2 regions of the Bradyrhizobium sp. CCBAU 53415 genome follow, and region 2 is predicted to be linked to the other one. Evidence: riboswitches for the same ligand, from Rfam matches in the RefSeq annotation. Region 2 holds a riboswitch; the other holds the start of a gene.
The links. A riboswitch is a leader RNA that binds a small molecule or an ion and turns the genes downstream of it on or off. The one in region 2 is predicted to bind cobalamin.
Positions count from the first base shown of each region.

Region 1: it holds a riboswitch for cobalamin, as region 2 does, so the genes downstream of both, metE (5-methyltetrahydropteroyltriglutamate--homocysteine S-methyltransferase) here and XH87_RS32175 (energy-coupling factor ABC transporter permease) in region 2, are expected to answer to the same signal.

Region 1 covers NZ_LBJF01000001.1:172,896-180,862, reverse strand. The annotation lists gene XH87_RS00665 (hemerythrin domain-containing protein) at 1-59, shown strand, start outside; gene XH87_RS00660 (IS1182 family transposase) at 1,440-2,879, shown strand; gene metE (5-methyltetrahydropteroyltriglutamate--homocysteine S-methyltransferase) at 3,106-5,451, opposite strand; cobalamin riboswitch at 5,554-5,756, opposite strand; gene XH87_RS00650 (nodulate formation efficiency C protein) at 6,564-7,391, shown strand.
Region 2 covers NZ_LBJF01000027.1:870,267-878,233, reverse strand. The annotation lists gene cobT (nicotinate-nucleotide--dimethylbenzimidazole phosphoribosyltransferase) at 1-598, opposite strand, end outside; gene cobF (precorrin-6A synthase (deacetylating)) at 609-1,358, opposite strand; gene XH87_RS32175 (energy-coupling factor ABC transporter permease) at 1,405-2,082, opposite strand; cobalamin riboswitch at 2,120-2,338, opposite strand; gene cobA (uroporphyrinogen-III C-methyltransferase) at 2,384-3,115, opposite strand; gene XH87_RS32165 (cobyrinate a,c-diamide synthase) at 3,112-4,422, opposite strand; gene cobM (precorrin-4 C(11)-methyltransferase) at 4,422-5,204, opposite strand; gene XH87_RS32155 (cobalamin biosynthesis protein) at 5,201-5,569, opposite strand; gene cbiT (precorrin-6Y C5,15-methyltransferase (decarboxylating) subunit CbiT) at 5,566-6,747, opposite strand; gene XH87_RS32145 (cobalt-precorrin-6A reductase) at 6,758-7,504, shown strand; gene cobJ (precorrin-3B C(17)-methyltransferase) at 7,480-7,967, opposite strand, start outside.

The sequences.
Region 1 (7,967 bases), on a different contig from region 2:
TTTCGTCCGGCAAGGCCGGCAACCCGCGACACGGCGCCGAGACGGATGGGGCGTATTGACCACTGCCGTTTCACGCCAGGAACTGGACGTTATGCTCATCCTGTCGAAATGAAAATGGGGTTGCTCGCTGGCACTCAGGCCGCCGTACCGCCAAGATGGCTTCTGCACAATATGATCGCTTCGTCGACCACCGGTGCAAGCGGCATGGCCGCGCCCTCCTGAGCTCTGGTTCCACCATGTGACCGTCGCAGGTTTGGCCTGCCCAGTAATATCGCGCGAAACGGACGCCTCTGATGTCCGCCGATCGATAAGGACGAGCGATTGCGGCCGCGCGAGTGCGGCGAAACACTCCCACTCCTTGAGCCCCGCCCGGCACGCTCTGAATCATCCGACCGCAGCCGGTTCGACTCACTGCACGCCAACTGCGAGGCACTGACAAGGGTACATTCAGCACGAACGGCAAGGCGCTGGACCTCGATCGCCTGGCCCGGTTCTGACGCGATTGGATCATAACGGGCTATAGGGACAGCGTCGAGCGCTACCTCCAATCCGAAGCGATCGCGGAAGCTTTAGTTGACGCTGGATACGTACGTGTCGGCATCGGTCACTTTGCCATGCCGCACGAAAGTCTTGCCCGGGCGAAGCAGGCAGGCAGGCTGAAGCGCAACTTCCAGGGCTATACTGACGATTGCGCGGACGCCCTCATTGGGCTCGGCGCCAGCGCCATCGACGCGGCAACAAGGGTTCGTCGCGAACGTTGTCTCGGCAAAGGACTACCTTGCTCGGATCACCGAGGATCGGCTCGCCACCGCAAAGGGCTTGCCCACTGACAGAGGAGAGCGCGTCCGCGCCCAGATCATCGAGCGAATCATGTGCGACATGGTAGTCGATCTCTCCGAGAGATCCCGTCGCCACGGTCTGGATCCGAAGTTCTCGCCGTCGTCGATCGTTCTCGAATCGACAGCCTTATCGCAGACAGCTCGTGGTGATCGACGATGGCCGGCTTTCCGTAGCTGATGGGGTCGAGTTCCTGCTCCAGCGCGTCGCATCGGCGTGCGACGCTCATCTTCCTCGGTGCGGGGCTGTCGGCAACCGCTGCCAACGTGCTCATGAGCGACAAACCTTGGTTTAGATTTCTAAATCTCAGGCTGTACGGTCGCATACCACGGCATAATTGAGCTACGCTGAGCTTGTGCTTCAACTGGGCTCAGATTTTCGGCGAATGTCCTCGCCGTGATCGAACCGGCGGCTGTCCTCCCTCCGCCGATGGAGGTCTGCGTCAGCGTCGCTCCTCCAGACTTTCGCCCGGCCCGCTAAGCGGGGCCGGGCATTTTTTTGTGTTCCCACGGTTCCCTCGATTATCGAGAGCGCAAATGACCCTGGCTGCGTGAAAACGACGAGTCAGATAGGGATCGTCTGGGGGTTTTTGGAGACGATCAATGAATCGGTTCATTGAAGGGGCGGACCGAGCGCAATCGACGCTGTTGCCCGAATGCCTCGACGACTGGGTCGATGAGAGTAATCCGGTTCGCGCGGTCGATGCCTTCGTCGAAGCGCTCGATCTGGCAGAGCTGGGCTTCAAGGACGTCGAGCCTGCGGCAACCGGCCGGCCCGGTTATCACCCTGCGGCGCTGCTCAAGCTCTACATCTACGGCTATCTCAACCGCATCCAGTCGAGCCGCCGGCTGGAGCGCGAGGCGAGGCGCAATCTTGAGGTGATTTGGCTGTTGCAGCGGCTTTCGCCCGACGACAAGACGATCGCCGACTTTCGCCGCGACAACGGCCCCGCCATCAAGAAGGTGTGCGCGAAGTTCGTCGAGCTTTGCCGGCAGATGGGCTTGTTGATGAAGGCGAGCGTCGCCATCGACGGCTCGAAGTTCAAGGCGGTCAACACGCGTGACAAGAACTTCACGAAGGGCAAGGTCGAGCGCCGTCGCCAGCAGCTGGAGGAGAGCGTATCGCGCTATCTCGCGCAGCTGGACACCGCAGATCTGCAGGAGCCATCTGAGACTCTCGCCGCGAAGACGGCGCATCTGAAGGAGAAGCTCACCAAGCTCGCGAGCGAGATGCAGAAGCTCGAAGCCTGCGAACAGGCAATGCTGGCATCACCGGACCAACAGATCTCGCTGACCGATCCCGACAGTCGGTCCATGGCCACGAGTGGCCGCGGCTCCGGTGTCGTCGGCTACAATGTGCAGGTTGCCGTCGATACCGAGCACCACCTCATCATCGCGCACGAGGTGACGAATAGCGGCTCGGATCGTGCACAACTCGCCAACATGGGTAAACAGGCCAAGGCCGTGCTCGGCGTCGACAAGCTCGAGGCCGTGGCCGATCGCGGCTACTACACAGGCGAGGAGATCAAAGCCTGCGCCGACGCCGATATCGCTGTGACACTGCCGAAACCGAATACGACGGGCATGGAGGCGAAGGGCAAGTTCGGCAAGCACGACTTCGCATACCTGGCCAAGCAGGATGTATATCGCTGCCCGGCGGGCCAGTTGCTGGCGTATTGGCTTACAACAGTGGATGGCGAACGCACCATTCGGCGCTACGCCACGAAAGCTTGTGGAAGCTGCCCGCTTAAGGCGCGCTGCACCACGGCCAAGAACCGCGTCATCTCCCGTTGGGAACATGAACACGTCATGGAGGATGCCCAGAGGCGGCTCGACGCCGATCCTCAGGCGATGCGTCGCCGTCGCGAGACGGTCGAGCATCCGTTTGGCACACTGAAGATGCGCATGGGCGCGACGCACTTCCTGACGAAGCGGTTGCCGAAGGTCGCCGCCGAGATGGCGCTGCACGTGCTCGCCTACAATCTCACACGCGCAATGAACATCATGGGTGTCGGTGCGCTGATCGCGGCGATGCAGGCATGAGGCAGGAGCGCTGTCGTGCGCGTGCCGCCAACCTTTATCAATCGATCACAGTGACCAAGGGAAGCCAATGGACCGGCTTCCGGCACCTTGCCGGAAAATATGCCACTTTAGCGCCAGCTGGCCCTCACAGGGGCCGTTCACGGCCGCGTCACCCCGCGCTGAAGCGTTTTCACGCAACCAAGACCACAAGCGGATCAGCTTTGTCGAGAAGAGACCCAAGCCCGGATCAATGGCCTCGCGTATCGGATGCAGCGCGCAGTTCGCGGGCGGCAGCGACCATGTTCGCCAGCGCCGGCCGAACCTCCTCCCATTTGCGCGTCTTCAGGCCGCAGTCCGGATTGACCCAGAGCTGCGAATCCTGCAGCCGTGTCCGAGCCAACGCTATCAGCTTCTTGATTTCGCTCGTCTCGGGAACGCGTGGAGAGTGGATGTCGTACACGCCCGGCCCGATCTGATTTGGATATTCGTACTTCCTGAACGCCTCGAGTAGTTCCATTTTCGAGCGCGACGTCTCGATCGAGATGACATCCGCGTCCATTGCAGCGATCGCACCGATGATGTCGTTGAACTCCGAGTAGCACATATGCGTATGAATTTGCGTTTGATCAGCGACACCCGATGAGCAGATGCGGAAGCATTCCACGGCCCAGTCGAGATAAGCCGTCCAATCCGATCGGCGCAACGGCAATCCTTCGCGGAGTGCAGCTTCGTCGATCTGGATCATGGTCGCACCAGCATTCTCGAGATCGCGAACTTCGTCTCGGATCGCGAGCGCAATCTGGCGGCAGACCTCGCTTCTGGGAATATCGTCGCGAACAAAGGACCAGTTCAAGATCGTCACCGGTCCGGTCAACATCGCCTTCATCGGCTTCCTCGTTAGTGATTGCGCGTAGCGCCACCAGTCTACGGTGATCGGCTTCGGCCGCAAGACATCGCCAAACAGGATCGGTGGCCTGACGCAGCGCGAGCCGTAGGATTGCACCCATCCGTTCCTGGTAAATGCGAAGCCGGCGAGTTGCTCGCCGAAGTACTGCACCATGTCATTGCGCTCGAACTCGCCGTGCACGAGGACATCAAGACCGATGTCCTCCTGCCAACGTACGGCGCGCGCAGTCTCCTCCTTGAGGAACCTGTCGTATTGTTCGTCACTCATCGCGCCTCGCGCATGCGCCGCACGGGCATTCCGGACCTCTGTGGTCTGCGGAAACGATCCGATCGTCGTGGTAGGAAAAGCCGGTAGTCCGAAACGATTGCATTGGATCTCGGCACGACGGGCAAATGGGCTGGCGCGCCGGCGCATGGTTTGGTCGATCGCTCTCATCCGGACAGCGACATTGGCATCATGGATTTTCGGCGAGGTCCGGCGGACAGTCGCGGCGCATTCCGACTCGGCAAGAGCTTGCGCAACATTCTGGTCGCCTGCGAGTGCCCGCGCCAGGATCGCAAGCTCACGCATCTTCTGAACCGAGAAAGCAAGCCAGCTCTTGACGTCGGAAGCGAGCCCGGTCTCGAGTGCCACATCGACCGGCACATGAAGTAGCGAGCAGGATGGCGCGATCTGTACACGATCCTTGCCGAGCTTCGCAATCGCAGGTTCCAGCCGCTGGCGGAGCGACGACAAATTCGACCGCCATACATTCCGGCCGTCGACGACACCGAGCGACATGACGAGATCACTTCGGCCGCCAGCAATGATCTCATCCAATAACTCTGGCGCTCGAACCAGATCGAGGTGCAGTCCGGCAACTGGCAGGCTCAAGGCGGTGTCCAGATTGTCGCCGAGGTCGCCGAAATAGCTGGCAACCATGATCTTGATGGCCGGCCCCTCCTTGGCGAGCCGGTCATAGGCATGTAGCAAGGATTTTCGCGCCCCCTCATCCAGATCAAGAACCAGGCAGGGCTCGTCGAACTGGACCCAATTTGCCCCGCGTTTGGCTAATTCCTGCAGAACCTCGATATAGGCCGGTATCAGTTGATCCAGTAGTGAGAGTGGCTGGAAGGCAGGATCGGCACTCTTGCCGAGCTTTAGGAACGTGACCGGCCCGATCAGGACAGGGCGGGTCTGAAAGCCGAGGGCCTTGGCCTCCTCATACTCCTCGATCGGCTTGCGAGAGCACAGTCTGAAAGTCTGCCCGCGGTGAAACTCGGGGACCATGTAGTGGTAGTTGGTGTCGAACCACTTGGTCATCTCCTGCGCGGGTGCGCCAAATCTGCGCGGTCCGTGACCGCAACTCGCATCCTGCTCGTCGTATTGTAAACCGCGGGCCATGGCGAAGTATGTCTTGAGCGAAACGGGTTCGGCTTTCGAGGCGTAGATGTCCGGGATGGCCCCAACCATGACACTTGTGTCGAGCACCTGGTCATACAGCGAGAAATCGTTCGATGGAATGACCGTGACGCCGATGGATTTCTGACGAGCCCAGTTCGCGGCACGCAGGCCAGCTGCGTCCTCGAGCAACTGCTGTTCGCTGCTTTTTCCGGCCCAGTAGCTTTCGAGAGCGAGTTTGAGCTCGCGCCTTGGACCGATGCGTGGCGTTCCGAGCGTGGCAACCGGAAGGGAGAGAAGAGACATAGCGTTAACCCCATGTTGGGGGCAAAGGCCATGGCGGACGCAGGCAGGGGAAGTCGCGCGTGCGACGGCTGCTTGGCGCACCACCGGGACACCCCGCCCGTGGACGAATATATTGTCGGGGCAGGTCTCCTGGCTCGCGGGTCATCGCTGCTGTCCGGCCTTCCCGAAGCCGCGCAGGCTTCAGTGACATCGTTGGACAGCGGCTCGCCGCTCACAGTTGCGGGGGCAGCGCCGGCATTTTCACCGGCTTCCCTCTTAGCTCCGGATCAAATGGAAACCGGAGAACCTCGACGACTTGGATTATCGGCAAGAGAACTCTGCGGTCAACCTCTCAGATTATGTCTCAAGCTAATGCTGCGACATCTGCTACGCGAATGACCGTGCATCTCTATCGTTGACCTCGATATAAAGGCGTTCTCCAATCAGCGATATCGAAATGGTATCGGAGCTGCCTGCGCGTGCGTGTTGAATAGGCCCAAGACACCTGGCCAAAGCAAGCAACATACCCGGCGAGCACGTTGATTTGCGGTGCCAGCCAGACTTCACATGCTCGGCGATGATGATCGGCTTCGCGTCGTTCGCCATCGATACAAAGCGCACTTGACTGAGGCTGTTCTCGACTTCCGAGGCGCCGCATGTCGCCAAAGGAGCGCCAAACGCGCCATGACCCCGTGGCCGCAAGTGCCCAAAGGCATGGCAGAGATCGAAAAGCCCACATTCCGGCAACGGTACCGAACCAAACGGTTCAATGGCGGCAAACGCGCCGAATATCCGGTGCGTGACGATGATGCATAAGCCGCGATGGATAGGCTGAATGGAACGATCGAAACGTCCGCAAGTCGGAAAGTCGACAAAGAGGACACAAAAGCGGTGCGAATTGCCGTCTACTACCTGGCACGAACAATGCAAGTCCTCGGCATGCCCAGACTCCTCCTGCTGGGCATGTCCAGCACAGCAAATTGGGGCTGTCGCTGGCGACTGAAGTTAGCGGCGCGTGACATGAAGGGGAGCGCCTGGTCGCGCGGGACACCAGCGGTCGCCCCGTCGCGTCGCCGCTAACTTTTTTGCGCTCGCGCATAACAGGTTGAAGTTGCCCGCTTTGGAAGATGTGGATGAAACCAGATAGGCCGACGGTTCTGAAGAAAATGTCTGGAAGTCGCGCGCTATTATTTTGTCTCGGTCGATCCCTGATCTGCCTGGCCGTGCTGGCTGCGACGAGCAACAGGGTTTGCGCCAACGACAGCCCGCTTATCGAAAGAGTCAAGTCAACGTGGCGAGCGCAAAACGGTGAGACGATAGAACAAATTATCTCCAACGTCTCGAAGGTGGCACAGTTCGTCCCTCGAATGTGGGGCGTCGCTGAACTTGACCAAAATGAATATGTTTTCGTTTCGTGGACCAGGCACCAGGATGTTAAATCAGACGAACAGTACGCTATCACCTGGAAGGTCGCGCTCGACGGGACGATTGAACTTGCGTCGACCTATGCAAAGCCGATGGAATTGGGCTGGCGCGCCTTGGCGCTCTCGTTGATCGCCAGTGAAGTCAGGGATGGCGAAAGGGACGCAAATCTTCGCTTTCTGCATGACCCGACCAACTTCAACTTTGTGACGACCACGCAAGGCCGGCTCGGCGATCTTCTACGGCAGGGCCGCTGCACTATCGTTGAACCTGTTGGAGTGGACTACTTGCCGAAGCGGAATGACAAGCCGACCGAGAAAGGTGATCTGTGGCGCGTTTTGCTTTTGGTGAACTGTAATATCCCAGGGCCCCGTTATTTTACCCACAACGGGGTCATCACGTTCGAAAAGAGCGAAGGACAAGATTGGGAGCCGCAATCCTCCCTTGCCAAGCGTATCGCGGCCTTTCCTCCTGGCTCCTGGTTCGATCGCATGGAGCCAAAGGAACGCGAAGAGTTAGAGGGGCCAAGGCCTCAGTAAATGGTCGCGCAGAGCAACATCGCGCCGCAGCTCCTTCAGCGCCGAGCGCCTCGGAGCAACCGCAAGACATATGCGCTCTAAAGTCGCGCCGTTTGCGGCTCCGCAACAGTCCGCGAACCTCTCCCGCAGCCTTCAGGCCGTCATCGGAAAAGTCGGACAGCACGATTGCACTCGGCTCTTTCCGCGAGGAGTCGAGCTCAGCGGCGCGTGCCAGCTTGCGAGAGCCGGTTTGGCCCCGCCGCACCCCACGCGGTGAGAGGACACCAATCTGCGAGGGGGCCAGCTCTCGATGCTATTCTTCACGGGACCGGGCCTGGAGATGCCTCGGGCCCAAGCCCGATCTGGCGTGCGCCGCGCATCGCGCGACTGACTGGCACCTCAGGAGCGCGAGCATAGCGACGCCGAAGGCGGCACGCGGGACCGAGCGCTGCGAAGAAACCGATTAAGAGGATACCCGGGAACGGGGCAGTATCAGCGAGGCCGGCATACCCCCTGACGACGGGCCCTTTTTCCGAGTGGCCCCGGCAAGGTGCCGCGGAGCCGTGCGCGAGGCATCGGGACCGAATTGAGTCGGAT
Region 2 (7,967 bases):
TGCCCGCGATCTCGTTGGCGCTCACACCAAGCAGGCTTGCCGCGATCGCCGCGGATGCCGTGGTGTTCCCGATGCCCATCTCGCCGAAGATCAGAAGATCGGGCTGACTGGTCTCGGCGCGCACCACCGCACGCCGGCCGGCCTCGAAGGCACAGGCCAACTCCACAGGCGTGAGCGCAGCCTCGACGCTGAAATCGCGCGTGCCGCTGCGTGGCTTGTCGGTGACGACGCCCGCCATCTGCTCCTGGGCCAGCGTGCCGGCGTCGACCACCTCCAGGCTCGAACCCAGTTCACGCGCCAGCACCGAGATCGCTGCGCCTCCGGACGCAAAATTCGCCATCATCGCGATCGTCACGGCTTGCGGATAGGCCGACACGCCCTGCGCGACGATGCCGTGGTCGCCGGCGAAGACGATGATCGGCACGCGTGCGGCACGCGGCTGCTCGGTCGCTTGCAGGCCCGCAAGCTCGATCGCGAGTTGCTCGAGCCGGCCGAGCGCGCCGGTGGGCTTCGTCAGTTGCGCCTGCCGCGCCAATGCCGCCTCGCGATGGACCGCGGAGACCTCCGGGCAGTTCTGATAAATCCATTCGGGAAGCATGCTGCCTCGCCTATCCCCTGCGCTTGAGAATATAGCTGTCCATGATCCAGCCGTGCCGCTCGCGCGCCTCCTGCCGTGCGGTGACGATGCGCGAGCCCACGTCCGCGAGCCGACCGGACATCAGGATCTGATCGGGCATGCCGAGATAGGCACCCCACCAGATGTGGAGCCCGGTCGGATCGAGCGACTGAAATGCCGTGCCGCCGTCGAGCATCACCACGACGGTATCGACTCCCTGCGGCCAGCCGCGTTCGCCCAAGCGCCGCCCCGTCGTGACCAGGAACGGCTCGCCGACGTCGTTGAGCGGCAGTGCATGCGCCGCGCATAGCGCCTGGATCGAAGTGATGCCGGGCACGACTTCGATCTTCGGCAAGGGATCGAGCCGCCGCGCAATGCGCAGCGAGGAATCGTAGAGCGAGGGATCGCCCCAGATCAGCAGCGCAACCTTGCCTTCACCTTCGAGATGCCTCGCGATCGTCTGCGACCAGGTCGCGGCAACCGCATCGTGCCAAGCGTCTACGCCCTTGCGGTAATCAGCTTCGCCGGCATCGCGCACGGGAAGATCGAATTCGGCGATGGCTGTCTCGTCGCTGGTGAGCACGTCCGCGCAGATCGTTCGCCGGAGATCTGCGAGATCGGACTTCGCGGCGCCCTTGCGCGGGATCAGGACAAGATCGGCTGTGTTGATGGCGCGGATCGCGGCGCTCGTGAGCTGCTCGGGATCGCCGCAACCGATGCCTATCAGGGAGAGCGTGAGCATCGCGAGCGCGAAGGGCGGCCGCAGCGGCCGCCCATTCGCTTGTCTCTCAGGCAGCGTTGTGCAGACGCGGGGTGACGAGGCCGGGCGCGATGACACCACGCAGCGACTTCGCCAAGGCCAGCACAGCGAGATCGGCGAGCGGCTCGATCACGATGACCAGCGCGTAGGAGGCCGCGAAGGTCGCGATGTTGGCGAGGTTGCTCGCGGCAAAGCCGGAGCCATAGAGCGCCCAGAACGCCACCCAGGCGACCACGCCGGCCTGATAGGTCGTCGAGAGCGCCAGCGCCTGACGGTACTTCAAATCGACATAGGCGGTGTTGCGCGAAATGATCCGCGTCGCGATCGCCTGGATCGCGAACAGCGGCACCAGCAGCGTCGTGACGTTCATGCCGTATTGCGGCAAGTCGGTCGGCACGAAGAAGATGCCCTGGAGCAGGAGGCCGAGTGCGAGGCCGAAGGCCGCGGGCGCAGCACCAAACAGCAGGAACAAGGTCGAGCCGAGGATGAAGTGCACTTCGGAGACGCCGACCGGGAAATGCGGCAGGACCTGAAAGAAGGTGAAGACGAGGCCCGTGGTGGCCAGCGTGCGCGCCGCGAACGAGCCGACGCCCTGCTCGCGGACGGTTTCGGCCGCCAGCTTCAGCGCAATGCCGCCTGCGGCGATGCCGGTTGCGTAACTCAACACGAGCTTGGCGCCCGTCACTACTCCGGGTTCGATATGCATGGCTCAATTCCTTCCTGCCGTCACACCCGACGGCCTTGGCCTCAAAACGTGCAGGGCCGGTCTCCTGGCTCGCGGGTCACTGGGTTCTCCGGCCTTCCCGAACCTTTCGGCCCAGTGGCTGATAGGAGCCCCTCACCGCTTACAGTCGCGGGGGCGGCTGGGGTTTTGGGCGCCGCAACTGGGTCCGCCCACCCCCATTCCCGATTATGCTCCGGCGCTTTGCGCCGCGTCGAGCACCATGCCTCTCCTGTGTGCCCCTTTCGCGGAGCCGGCGTCAAGGGGCGAAGGGTGGCTGCGGCCGTCACGAGGGATAATCCCCTGCCAGCGCGCCGAACAGGATGACGGCGGCGGTGGACGCGGCGCCGCCGCGCGCAAGCTGCTCGGCGAGCTCGGCAATGGTGGTGCGGACCAGCCGTTCGTCAGACCGCCCGAGGGATTCGGCGAACAGCGCCGGGGTGGTCGGGGCGAGGCCGTGCGCGATCAATCTTGCGGCAAGCGCCGGAAAGGTGCGCCGGCCCATATAGACCACGGTCGTCGCCTCAGGGTCCGCCAGCGCCGCCCAATTCAGGTTCTGCGGCAGCTCGCCGCTGACATCGGCACCGGTGATGAACTGCACCCGGCGGGAGGTATGTCGGCGGGTCAGGGGAATGCCGGCCTGGGCTGCGGCGACGCAGGCGGATGTGACACCGGGAATGATCTCGTAGCCGATGCCCGCCTCGCGCAGCGTCTCCAGCTCCTCCTCGAGCCGGCCGAAAATGCCGGCATCGCCCGACTTCAGCCGTACGACGCGGGCGCCGGTTCCGGCATAGTCGACCAGGAGACGGTTGACATGGTGCTGCTTGGTCGAGGGCCGCCCCGCCCGCTTCCCCACCGCGACGAGATTGGCGCCGGGCCGGGCGAGATCGAGGATCGCGCCGGAGGCGAGGTCGTCATAGAGCACGACGTCGGCCTCGCGCAGCCGCGCGGCCCCCCTCACCGTGAGCAGCTCGGGATGGCCAGGACCGGCGGAAATGAAGGAGACGAATCCGCTCACCGGTCCTCCGCGATCAGATGGAAGAATGTGCCGGTGGCGCGGCCGCGCTGCGAGCCGGTCTCGGCGATGACGGCGCCCGTCGCATCGTGCACGACCGCCAGCGGCGCATCAGGCTGCGCGACGATCGTCGAATAGTGGAACTCGTGGCCGCGCAGGCGTGCACCGGCCTGATGTCCCGGCATCGGGGATGCGAGCGTGGCGAGACGATAACCAAGATGCATCCGCCGTTTGGCAAAGCTCGTCTCGAGGCCAAGCAGGCCCGCCATCTCATGGCGGACGCCGTCGGCATCGGTCAAAGCAGCTCCCAGCACCATATAGCCTCCGCACTCGCCATGCACCGGCCGTGTCTCGGCGAACGCGCGCAGGCCGCTGCGAAAGCGCGCATTGGCCGCGATCTTGCCGGCGTGCAGCTCGGGATAGCCGCCGGGAAGCCAGCAGACGTCGGCGCTCGCGTCAGGCGCTTCATCGGCGAGCGGAGAGAATGTCGAGATCTCGGCGCCCGCCGCGCGCCAGGCTTCCAGCATATGCGGATAGACGAAGGAGAATGCCGGATCGCGGGCCAGCGCGATGCGCTGGCCGGGCGGCGTCACATTCAGACCGTTCGCCGCAGGTTGCGGCGACCATTTGGCTGCCGATTGCAACACCACATCGAGATCGACGTGCTCGGCAATAAAGCGCGCGGCCTCGTCGATCAGCTTGCCGATCTCCGCCTGCTCCTCGGCCTGCACCAGGCCGAGATGCCGCTTCGGCAGGCTGATCTCGGCATGACGCGGCAGCGCGCCGAACACGGCGATTCCTGCATCGTTGAGCGCACGCCGCACGAGATCTTCATGACGCGGGCTGGCGACACGGTTGAGCACGACGCCCGCAAGGCGCACGCCGGCGCGATAATCGCGAAGGCCTGCGGCGATCGCCGCCGCAGTCTGCGCCTGGCCAGAGGGATCGATCACCAGAACCACCGGCCAGCCGAGCAACTCCGCAATATCAGCGGTGGCACCGGTGCCGGAGACACCGCGTGCGGCAACACCGTCGAACAGGCCCATCGATCCCTCGGCGAGCACGACATCGGCGTCGGCACCGCGGCTGACGAGATGCGCGATGCCTGCGCGGTCCATCGCCCAGCTGTCGACATTGACGGAGGCGCGTCCCGTGGCGGCAGCGTGAAAGGCGGGATCGATGTAGTCGGGGCCGCTCTTGAAGCACTGCACGTTCAATCCGCGATGGCGCCAGGCGCGGGCAAGCGCCAGCGTCAGCGTCGTCTTGCCAACACCGGAGGCCGGCGCGGAGATCACGAGCCCTGCGGGCATCACGATGCCTCCGGAAAACGCGGCTCGGCGCCCATGGGCCGATAGCGACGATCGTAGTCGGCGGCGTAGAGGCGGCTCTCGTCAAAATCCGCCGAGCCCAGTGTCCGGCCGACCAGGATCAGAGCGGTGCGCTCCATCTCCGTACCGACGGCCGCATCGAGCGAGCCGAGCGTGGCACGAACGATGCGCTCGTCCGGCCAGCTCGCGCGCCAGACAATTGCGACGGGGCAGTCCGCGCCATAATGCGGCGTGAGCTCGGCGACGACCTTGTCGAGCAGGTGAATCGACAGATGGACCGCGAGCACCGCGCCGGTCGCGGCGAATGCGGCAAGCTTCTCGCCTTCGGGCATTGCGCTGGCCCGCCCCGGCGTGCGCGTCAGCACGACCGTCTGGGCAAGACCGGGCAGCGTGAGTTCAGCCTCCAGCGCCGCGGCAGCAGCTGAGAACGACGGCACGCCCGGCGTCACCGAAAAGGGAATGCCGAGCGCGCGCAAACGGCGGATCTGCTCGCCCATCGCCGACCAGATCGAGAGGTCGCCGGAATGCACCCGTGCCACATCCTTGCCTGCCGCATGCGCGGCGGCGATCTCCGCTATGATCCCGTCGAGCGACAGCGGCGCGGTATTCACGATGCGCGCACCGGGCGGGCAATGCGCCAGCACGCCCTCCGGCACCAGCGAGCCGGCATAGAGGCAGACCGGAGAGGCAGCGATCAGATCGCGGCCGCGCAGCGTCAATAAATCGGCAGCGCCAGGCCCAGCGCCGATGAAATGCACCGTCATGCGCCGTCTCCTTCCGCGATTGCGGCAGTGGCCGAGCGATCCTGCGAGACTACACGCGTCGCAATCAGCCGCGCGCGAGGACCGGCGGCAGCAAGGGCCGCAGCTTCGGCTACCGATCCGGTGCCGAACTTTTCCACGACGAGCTTTGACTGCGTCCGCGTGTCGACACCAGACAGCACATCGGCCGGAACGGCCTTGATCGGCACACCACATTCGCGTGCGAGCTGCTTCAACACCTCTGCGTCGGCCTTGTCGCTGACTGTCGCCACCGCCGCGAGGCCTTCCGGACCGCCGGCCGCCAGCAGTGCCTCGCGCAGCGAAGCCAGCGAGACATCCTTCTTGAATCCGAATCCCGCGACCTTCATCGGATCGCACTCCATTGCACCACGGGCCGCGTCGCTTCCCACGACCGGTAACGGCCGAGCGGGGCGGCATGGGCCATCTCCACCCGCATCAACTCGCCGCCGTGACGCTGGTGCAATTCGCCGAGCAGCGCTTCCGTTTCCAGCGTGACCGAATGTGCAACCAGCCGAGCGCCCGGCGCAAGTCGGGACCAGATCACAGCGAATATTGTACTATCAAGGCCGCCGCCGATGAAGACAGCATCCGGCGGGTCCTGCGCAGCAAGGGCTTCGGGCGCCTTGCCTGCAATGACGTGGATCCGATGCGCCAGTCCGAACGCCGCTGCATTGCTGCGAACGTTCGCGGCGCGATCTTCACGCAGCTCGATGGCGGTGGCCGTCCCACCACACAGCGCCCACTCCACCGAGATCGAACCCGAACCGGCGCCGACGTCCCACAGCCTTTCGCCGGGCCGCGGCGCCAGCGCCGAGAGGGCGAGCGCGCGCACCGGCCGCTTGGTGATCTGGCCGTCATGGACGAAGAGATCGTCCGATAATCCCGAACTGCGGGGAACGCCTTTGCCTCCCCGCGCCTGCACCGCCACCGCAACCAGATTGCCGGCAATATCCCCAGCAAAGAGATCGGCGCGATGCTGGTCGATCATTTCGCGTGGGCCGCCAAGCGCAGCGAGAGTCCACACGAGTGAGGCGCCCCATCCACGTTGCGTCAGCCACTTCGTGAGATCGCCGACCGCCGTTGCGTCGCGCACCAGGCATATGATGCGTGCATCTTGCGCCAGATGCGGCACGAGACGCTCGAATGGCGCCGCATGAAGGCCGAGGCACACAACCGACTCGAGGCGCCAGCCCAGCCGCGCGGCCGCAAGCGAGAATGTCGACGGTGCGGAATGCGCGATCCATTCCCCGCCGTCGAGCTTCTCGGCGAGACTCGCGCCGGCGCCATGCCAGAACGGATCGCCGGAGGCGAGCACCACCGTCGGCCTGCCACTGCAGCTCAGCACGACATCCGCATCGAACGGCACCGGCCACGGCTGGCCGCGGCCGCCGACCTCCGCAAGCGCAAGGTGGCGCTCGCCACCGAACACGGTTTCAGCCTCGGCAAGCGCCTTTCGGCTTGCCTCGGACAGCCCGGCAAGGCCATCTTCGCCGATACCGATGATGGTCAGCCAGGGATCAGCCAAGGAATCACTCATGACACGCGCCCTCATTCTGGGCGGAACGGCCGATGCGAGCCTGCTCGCAGCGGAGATCGCGCGCGCCGGCGTCGACGCCGTCTATTCCTATGGCGGCCGCACCCGCGCGCCGGCCGACCAGCCGCTGCCGACTCGCATCGGCGGTTTTGGTGGCGTGAGCGGGCTGGCCGATTACATTCGTCGTGAAGCCATTACACATGTGATCGACGCAACGCATCCCTTTGCCGCCGAGATGAGCCGCAATGCCGTCGCGGCTTGCGCAGAAGCGGGTACGCCGTTGATTGCACTGGAACGCGCGCCCTGGACGAGAGCGACCGGCGATCACTGGATCGAAACTCGCGATGTCAACGCGGCAGCCGCTGCGTTGCCCGAGGCGCCCGCAAACGTGTTCCTCGCCATCGGCCGTCAGCACATCGCGCCGTTTGCGAGCAGGCCGCAGCATGTCTACACGTTGAGGTTCGTCGATCCGCCAGAGGCGCCCCTGCCCTTCGCCGCCGACGTGATCGTATCGCGCGGGCCATTCACGCTCGAAGGCGAGCTCGAGATGATGCGCACGCGCGGCATCGCCTGGATCGTCGCCCGCAATTCCGGTGGCGAAGGCGCACGCGCCAAGATCGACGCCGCCCGCATGCTCGGCCTGCCCGTGATCATGATCTCGCGACCGCAACTGCCCGAGCGGTTGCGGGCCGAAAGCGTTACGGAGGTGATGCAGTGGCTCGGTCATCGGACCTGCCTCGGTGCATAGACCCAGCGGCCGACCTGGCGCGTCTGCGAATTGCCGACGATCACGAGCGTGCGCATGTCGGCCATCTCGGGTGTCGCCTCGTCCAGCATGACGGTCGTGATCTTCTCGTCAGCCGCGCTGATCGCGCGTGCGAAGATCACCAGGCGTTCGCCGCAACCGGCCTCTCGAAGCACCGCAAGCGCGCGGCCAAATCCTTCCGGCCGGCTCGCCGAGCGCGGATTGTACATCGCAATGGCAAAATCGGCTTCCGCGGCCAGCCGCAAACGCTTCTCGATCACCGTCCACGGCTTGAGATTGTCCGAGAGATTGATCGCGCAGAAATCATGGCCGAGCGGCGCGCCCGCACGCGCGGCCGCCGCCAGCATCGCGGTGATACCCGGCAACACGCGGATCGGCAGCTGCTGCCATTGCGGCGCCTGTTCGAGCGCCTCGAACACGGCCGAGGCCATCGCGAACACGCCGG